2 regions of the Vibrio qinghaiensis genome follow, and region 1 is predicted to be linked to the other one. Evidence: predicted binding sites of a transcription regulator. Region 1 holds the regulator's gene; the other holds the start of a gene.
The links. Region 1 encodes CRP, which controls carbon source genes, mostly activating them, when cyclic AMP is high. Its sites were predicted from a motif close to TGTGANNNNNNTCACA; they were not measured.

Region 1 (4,493 bases):
CAAGCTCTATTGGTTGATAGTGGTGGTTTTGTTCGAATTTTGGCGCAGTAAAATAGGTACATTGGAAGGTAAGGATTAACAGATGACTCAGTGGATTGCAGGTGAATGGTTAGCTGGACAAGGCGAGGCAATGCTTTCGCTTAGTCCCTATAACAATGAGACGATTTGGCAGGGCGATAGCGCCACACCCGCGCAAGTAGAAGCTGCGGTAACGGCGGCAAGAGTCGGATTTATAGAGTGGAAAAAACGTCCTTTTGTTGAGCGTGAGCAATATGTCTTAGCCTTCGCTGAAAAAGTGAAACAGCGCAGTGAAGAGCTTGCACAGATCATCGCCAAAGAGACAGGAAAGCCACTCTGGGAAACGCGTACTGAAGCGGCAGCGGTGGCGGGTAAAATCGCTATATCCATTCGAGCTTATCATGATCGCACTGGTGAAAACACACGCGAAGCGGCGGGTAATCAACTGGTATTACGTCATCGTCCATTGGGTGTTCTTGCGGTTTTTGGTCCGTATAATTTTCCTGCCCACCTGCCGAATGGTCATATTGTGCCTGCACTTTTAGCGGGTAATACGGTTGTGTTTAAACCTTCAGAGCAGACTCCGTGGACTGGTGAGTTTGTGATGAAGTTGTGGCAAGAAGCAGGCCTACCTGCGGGTGTACTTAACCTAGTGCAGGGCGCGAAGGAAACGGGTATTGCGCTTGCTCAGGCCAAAGGCATTGATGGCCTTCTCTTTACTGGTAGCGCCAATACCGGTCATTTACTCCATCGCCAGTTTGCTGGGCAGCCGGGCAAAATGCTGGCTTTAGAAATGGGCGGCAACAACCCCATGGTCATCTCTAAGCAGTATGGCGAGCTTGATGCGGCAGTGTATACCATTATTCAATCCGCATTTTTAAGTGCAGGCCAGCGCTGTACCTGCGCACGGCGTCTTTACGTTCCTGAAGGGAATGAAGGTGATCTGTTACTTGAAAAGCTGGTCAGTGCCACTCAAAAATTGCGTATTGATCATCCCTTTGCTGAGCCAGCACCTTTTATGGGGCCACAAATATCACAAGCGGCGGCGCAGTTCATTCTTGCTGCTCAGGACAATTTACGCGCCTTGGGTGGCGTCAGCTTGCTGGCCGCGACACCTTTGCAGGCGGCGTTTGTCACTCCGGGCATTATTGATGTCACCGCAGTTAGTCAATTGCCTGATGAAGAGTATTTCGGGCCATTGTTACAAGTCGTGCGTTACCAAAGCTTAGATCAAGCGGTGCAACTGGCTAATGAAACTCGCTTTGGTTTATCGGCAGGCTTAGTGTCGACCAATGATGCCGAATGGGATTACTTTGTCGATCATATCCGCGCTGGTATTGTAAATCGTAATCGACAATTAACCGGAGCCAGTGGTGATGCACCGTTTGGTGGGCCGGGAGCGTCGGGAAATTTAAGACCAAGCGCCTATTACGCGGCCGATTACTGCGCATACCCAATGGCATCAATGGAAGGTTGTTCGACAGAACTGCCTGCCACGCTCAGCCCTGGGGTTGAGCTATAGCAGTAAACTTTATCTAAAACCCCATGCCTACTAGCATGGTTTAAACCGAGCACAGACAAGGAGGCGTTATGACGCCAACCGTTTTATTTCAATCATTATGGAATGACTACATTCAGCGCCTTTGCCCTTCTGCCGACAAAGTCCATCACTTGCTTCAAGAAGACGAAGCCTTGATTAATGACCATATTGCGTTGCGAACCTTCAATGTTGCGCCATTAGGTATTGAAACGCTGGCTAAGCCTTTTCTTGCCTTAGGCTACGTTGCCTGTGGTGATTATGTGTTTGAAAGTAAGAAGCTGGTAGCGAAGCACTATGAACACCCTGATTCGACCCAGCCTAAAGTATTCATAAGCGAGCTGAAAGTGGAAGAGTGCTCACCTGCACTCCAAGCCATTGTGGAGAAGCTGGTACATCAAGTCGATAGCAATAAATTAAACAGCAGTGACTTTTTATATGGCGGTCGCCTGTGGCAACTAAGCTACAGCGATTATTTGCAGCTTGCCAACGAAAGTGAATACGCCGCTTGGTTGGCGGCGCATGGTTATGGCGCAAACCATTTCACTGTTAGTGTTAATCAACTGCAGGCGTTTAATGAAGTGAAAGCGGTCAATGATCATCTACGCCAAGCGGGTTTTACCATCAATGAAAATGGTGGGGAAGTGAAAGGTACGCCTGATGTGCTGCTTGAGCAGTCGTCGACCATGGCCGATAAAGTACCGGTGCAATTTACGGAAGGGGTGGAGGTGATTCCCGGTGGATTCTATGAATTTGCCAAACGCTATCCAATGGTCAACGGTGAACTCTACAGTGGTTTTGTGGCGGCCTCTGCAGATAAGATATTTGAAAGTACAGACATGCAATAGCCTCTCATCTTTTTACTTTCGTACTGAAATATCACCAAAGAAAAAGCCACCTGAGTTCCCCAAGGTGGCTTTATGCATTCAATCTCAATCATTTTGATTGAAATTAACGAGTTCCGTACACCACGATAGTTTTACCGTGGGCAGAAATTAAATTCTGCTCTTCGAGCATCTTCAAAATACGTCCCACAGTTTCACGAGAACAGCCTACAATTTGGCCGATCTCTTGACGGGTGATTTTGATTTGCATGCCATCTGGGTGCGTCATTGCATCAGGTTGTTTCGCCAGGTTAAGTAGCGTTTGTGCAATACGGCCCGTCACGTCTAGGAAGGCTAAATCGCCTACTTTTTGACTGGTGACTTGCAGGCGTCGAGAAATTTGTGCAGACAGACGCATTAAGATGTCTGGGTTCACTTGGATAAGCTGACGGAATTTCTTAAAAGAGATTTCCGCAACTTCACAAGGTGATTTTGCACGGACCCAAGCAGTACGCTCTTGGTCTTCTTCAAATAGACCAAGCTCACCGATAAAGTCACCTTGGTTGAGGTAAGAGAGGATCATCTCTTTACCTTCTTCGTCTTTAATCAATACCGCTACCGAGCCTTTGACGATGTAGTACAGCGTCTCTGCTTTTTCGCCCGCATGAATCAACGTGCTTTTCGATGGGTATTTATGAATATGACAGTGTGAAAGAAACCACTCTAGTGTTGGATCGGTTTGAGGTTTACCTAGAACCATAATATCTCACTTCCTCTGCAGGGTACGCTTGCCGCTTTCCATATTGTAGCTAAGCCTAAAATAGGCTTACTAGGATAAGAGCACTTTCCAAATGCTGCAAGCTAACTTGTGTTTCGGTTAAGGATAGTATCCTTTTTCAGAAACGATTTCTTGATTTTAATCGTGTCAGTGGCATGATTTTTTACGCAAAACTGTGCACATGATCACGGTATGAAAAGTAACCGTCAACTTGTCCGATCACTTAGCCAATTTTACCTGTTTCAATCAATTGCTGCAGGATCGGTCTGACGATCAATTCCATCGCAAAACTCATCTTGCCACCCGGCACCACAATGGTGTTGTGGCGCGACATAAAAGAGCCATCAATCATGGCGAGCAGATAGGGGAAATCAACATTCTTTATGCCGCGCAGACGGATCACGACGAAGCTTTCATCCAAACTAGGGATGCCCTTGGCGTTAAGTGGGTTTGAAGTATCAACCGTTGGCACCCGTTGAAAGTTGATGTGAGTTCGCGAGAATTGAGGGGTGATGTAATTGAGGTAATCGTCCATTGAACGAACGATAGAATCCATCACTGCTTCACGTGAATGGCCTCTATCACGTGTATCACGCACGTATTTTTGTATCCACTCAAGGTTAACGATTGGCACCATACCTATCAAAAAATCGACATGCTGCGCGACGTTTACATCGCCATCGACTACACCGCCATGCAGACCTTCGTAAAACATCACATCCGAGTTTTCTGGTAAATCTTGCCAAGGTGTAAAGGTGCCGGGCATTTGATTGTAGGGCACAGCTTCGTCAAAAGAGTGCAGATAACGACGAACTTGGCCTGTGCCTAATTTCCCATATTGGCGGAAAAATTCTTCCAATGCAGGAAAATCATTGGCTTGTGGACCAAAGTAGCTGATGTGCTTCCCTTGTTCGCGCGCTTTACGAATTTCCACATCCATTTCTGGCCGGGTAAAGCGGTGGAAGCTATCCCCTTCAACCCATGCTGGTTTTATGTTCATCATATTGAACATTTTGCGAAAGGCTTCAGAGGTCGTAGTTGTACCGGCACCGGACGAGCCGGTGACAGCGATAATTGGATGTTTTGCTGACATGACAAACCCTGTCTGTATGTAACGTACTTGTTATCGATGGCTGCAATATAGCACGAAAAGAGTAGATTGTTTTGTGCGGAAATTATTTACGCAATTGAATATCCACACTTTCATGCAACTCAGAATAGACGATGATCGCTTCCCCTGTTGCGAGCTGTTTCTTTATTTGCTCGATTTTTTGCTGCAATGGTACTTCCTGCTCTCCGTAATCAGTACCTTCGCGTAATACAAACGTTTCAATCA
Region 2 (4,493 bases), on a different replicon from region 1:
ACAGTTTAGGCTCGCGATAGAGCTGAGTGGGGGAGAGTTGGTTAATGGCCTCTTCGAGAGCCAAAAGCTCGCCTTGGTTGAACATCTTCCAGCCAAATTGCGTCAAGATAGTAGCGAGTAAGTCAGTATCGTTGGCGAGCGTGGCGTGACGCAACGCTTGATGAGGAGTAGCTTCTTGCAACCAAGCGTACGCGGCGGCACGATGCAGATCTTGCTCCTGCTGCGGGATGCGAGCCAAGCGTTCATGAGAGAGGAATTCCGCAAATAAGTTGTGGAACCGGTACCAGTTGTGCTCACCTTCCAATGGATAAATGAATAAACCATAGCGGTTGAGCGACTCAATCATGCTCAGCGCGTCGTCACGTTTGGTGAGTGCAGAGACTAACACGTCATTAAAGTGATCGAGCACTGAGCATTGCATCAAAAATTGGCGCGTTTCTTTATCCAGCAGATCAAACACTTCCTCAACTAAATAATCCCATAAATGTGCATGATTAAATTGCGATACTGACTCCGCTGTTTGCGCCAACGTGCGCTTTTGGTGCTGTGCTTGTAAGGCAATCAATTGCAGTGCGGAGGGCCAGCCTTCGACATAGGTGCACAAGTTGTTGGCAGTATCATCATCCACGCCATCAGAGACCCGTTGATTAAAGAAGCGTGTTGTTTCTTCGGTATCAAAGGCGAGTAGCTCGTTACCAATTTCGATCATCAAATCGCGTACGCGCAAGTTGGCCGTGCCTAATGGTGGAGTGGCACGGCTAGTGACGACCAGCGTTAGGTTGTCTGGCATGTGTTTGAGGAAAAAGCGCATCGCTTCATGGATATCGTCATCGGCGATCAAATGGTAATCATCGAGAACCACATAGCACTCTTTGTTAAAGCCAGACATTTCCGAAAACACTTCACTAAATAGTGAATGTAGAGAAGAGAACTGGCGTCGCTCGGCCAGTTTTTGGGCATTTGGACAACTTTGCTGAGTCGCTTTATTAATCGCTTGCAGTAAGTAGTTGATAAATCGGAACGTATCATTATCGCTTTCATCGATGCTATACCAACCCACATTGGTCTTGTCTGATAACCATTGCGCTGCCATGGTGGTTTTTCCATAACCAGCAGGCGAGCGAAATAGCACGAGTTTGTAGCAAGGTGCTTGGGCAAGCAGCTCTAACACACGTGGGCGAACGATGGCGTTGTGTAGGCGGCCGGGGCGAGTAAGCTTAGAAGGTATCCACATCTTCCAGATTCCATTTATTGTTCTTGTTACTGACTTAAAAGCTGATCGTAGCTTTGGAGGTGCTTAGTAAGAAGAGCATCATTATTTAGGAGTTCACAAGTGAACTATCACTCATTTTGTATGGATGTTACTTGATGTCGTGACGCACGTTTATTGATCCATCCCGAGATTCTTGCAGGATTCACATTTACTTATCATCTACGCCCCATAATTGTGATTTTAATCACTAAAACTTCTTTGTTATGCGCTATATAAAAACTGAGCATGTACAAAATCTCATGTGATTTGTAAATGAAGCTCATTTTTTTGAGAGCCAATTCTCATATTGAGAGATTGATATTCCTGATCGAAACCTGAGCGTCATGAGCAGTATTTAGGCTAGTGAGCAAGGTGATGTGATCACAATCACTGCTTATGAACCGCTATGTGCAACGAATGAGAGATAGATCACTGCGACTCTGGTGCTCGCTCTCTACGCCCTGAGCCCTCCTCCTAAACGAGGTCATTTTTAGGAGGATGCCGACCTTGCGTAGCTGATGCACGATATGCTGAAGATGAATTAAAACGACTAAGTGAGATTTCGCTAATGAAACCTACGCAACAGAAGAAGTTTGATAAAGCCTCGTTCCAAGAAAACGTAAAGAAACACCTGACTGCTACCTATGCAACCACCATTGAAAATGCAGATAGCCGTTCATGGTATCTCGCAATGGGGCGCGCACTGGCTGAACTAACGACGTTTGATCTACTCGAAACTGAGCAAGACCAGCGCATTGTTAACGCTAAGGGTCTGAACTACTTATCACTTGAGTTCTTGATTGGCCGCTTAACTGGCAACAACCTCATCAGCATGGGTCTGTATGAGCAAATCACGGAAGCGATGGCTGGTTTAGGCCAGAATCTAACGGATTTATTAGAAGAAGAACGCGACCCATCCTTAGGCAATGGTGGTTTAGGACGACTTGCGGCATGTTTCATGGATTCGTGCGCTGCGCAAGAGTACCCAACCGTAGGTTATGGTTTACATTATGAATATGGTTTATTTAAGCAATCTTTTAATGAAGGCCACCAACAAGAAGCTCCTGATGCGTGGCGTTGTGTTGAAGGCTACCCGTGGGAAGTGGCACGACCACACCTAGCACAAGAGATTGGTTTTTACGGCCATGTTGATGTTATCAATGATAATGGTGTTGAAAAGCGTCATTGGGTTCCGGGTATGTTTGTCCAAGCAATGCCTTGGGATTTACCCATTGTTGGTTATGAAAGCGATACGGTGTATCCATTGCGTCTATGGGAGTGCCGCGCGATTGCACCTTTCTCACTGGCGGATTTCAACAACGGTAACTACTTTGAAGCGCAGCATGCTTTGATTGATGCGGGCAACATTACCAAAGTGCTTTATCCAAATGATAACCACGAAAAAGGCAAGACGCTGCGTTTGATGCAGCAATATTTCCACAGTGCGGCGTCAATGCGAGACATTTTACGTCGTCATGCGGCGGCGGGTCATGCCATTGCGGATCTTCCTAAATATCAAACCGTTCAGCTAAACGATACTCACCCAACGATTTCCATTCCTGAATTGATGCGTATCTTAATTGATGAGAAAGGCATGGGCTGGGATGAGGCATGGGCGATCAGCTCAAAAACGTTCGCTTATACCAACCATACGTTACTGCCTGAAGCACTCGAAACGTGGAGCGAGTCGTTGATCCAGCGTCTGCTTCCTCGCCATATGGAAATCATTTACGAAATCAACCACCGCTTCTTGCAAGAAGTACGTGCTAAGTGGCCGGGTGATGTGTCGAAACAGCAAAAACTCTCCATCATCCAAGATGGTTTCCACCGCGTAGTGCGCATGGCAAACCTTTCTGTGGTTGGCTCTTACGCTGTTAATGGTGTGGCGGCGCTGCACTCGGAGTTGGTAAAACGCGATCTTTTCCCAGAATTCCACGAGCTTTACCCAACACGTTTGCACAACGTAACAAACGGCATTACGCCGCGTCGCTGGCTGAAATTTTGTAACCCAGGTTTGTCTGCGCTTATTTCGGACAAGATTGGTACTGAGTGGCCAGCGCACCTTGATCAGCTAGAAGAGATTGCTCAATACGCGGACGATGCGAAATTCCAAAAAGAGTTTATGGCGGTCAAGAAACACAACAAGCAGCGTTTGGCTGATTGGGTCGCAGAGCACATGGGTATTGAGCTTGATACCAATGCCATCTTTGATGTGCAGATCAAACGCTTGCATGAATACAAACGTCAGCATTTGAATATGTTACATATTCTTTCTTTGTATCATCGCTTAGTGAATGACCCAACGTTCGATATGACGCCGCGCGTGGTGTTCTTCGCGGCTAAAGCGGCACCGGGTTACCACCTAGCTAAAGAGATCATCTACGCCATCAATAAAATTGCGGAAAAAGTAAATAGCGATCCGCGCATTGGCAACAAGCTAAAAGTGGTTTTCATTCCTGATTACCGTGTGAGCATAGCTGAAATCATCATTCCTGCTGCCGATGTATCCGAGCAAATTTCTACCGCAGGTAAAGAAGCATCTGGTACCGGTAATATGAAAATGGCGCTAAATGGTGCTTTAACCATAGGTACGATGGATGGTGCAAACGTGGAAATTCGTGAGGAAGTGGGTGATGACAACATCTACATCTTCGGTTTGGAAGTGGACGGAGTCGAAGCATTAAAAGCCAGTGGTTATAACCCATATGATTACTACAATGCGGATCCGCTGCTTAAGGCTTCGCTGGATTTGTTGGTGGGTGAAGAGTTTACCCCAGGCGCTCCGGGCAAATTGAAAGCCACGTTCGATAGCTTGCTTGATGGTGGTGATCCATACCTAGTGCTGGCTGATTTCGCCTCGTATGTACAAGCGCATCAGGCGATGGACAAGCAGTACCGTGACCAGGCTGGCTGGGCGAAGAAAGCGATTCTTAACACCGCGTTGGTGGGTAAGTTCAGCTCTGACCGCAGTATCCGTGACTACGTTGACAATATCTGGAAATTAGAAACCGTTAAGCGTTAATTTTCAAGTAAGCCAAGGCCTTAGTGCCTTGGCTCTATGTGACTCATTATAATAAAACCCTACCCATTTGAAGGGGAAAGAAGTCCCTTCGGAGAAAGCGATGAAACAACTAAACGCATTGAAACAAGTAGCGGCAATGGCGAACATTGCCGACAGCTACATAAGCGCGTGGGGCGACGAAGCGAAAGTGGAAGATGAAACCATTATCCGCTTATTGGC

Region 2: a site for CRP is predicted at 1,671-1,686, ahead of CCZ37_RS18625 (glycogen/starch/alpha-glucan phosphorylase). Genes of this name have one in related genera too.

What each region holds. Positions count from the first base shown of each region.
Region 1 covers NZ_CP022741.1:2,481,015-2,485,507, reverse strand. The annotation lists gene astA (arginine N-succinyltransferase) at 1-51, shown strand, start outside; gene astD (succinylglutamate-semialdehyde dehydrogenase) at 83-1,540, shown strand; gene CCZ37_RS11580 (DUF1338 domain-containing protein) at 1,609-2,403, shown strand; gene crp (cAMP-activated global transcriptional regulator CRP) at 2,507-3,139, opposite strand; gene CCZ37_RS11570 (phosphoribulokinase) at 3,381-4,250, opposite strand; gene CCZ37_RS11565 (YheU family protein) at 4,333-4,493, opposite strand, start outside.
Region 2 covers NZ_CP022742.1:1,091,098-1,095,590, reverse strand. The annotation lists gene malT (HTH-type transcriptional regulator MalT) at 1-1,234, opposite strand, end outside; gene CCZ37_RS18625 (glycogen/starch/alpha-glucan phosphorylase) at 1,821-4,274, shown strand; gene malQ (4-alpha-glucanotransferase) at 4,375-4,493, shown strand, end outside.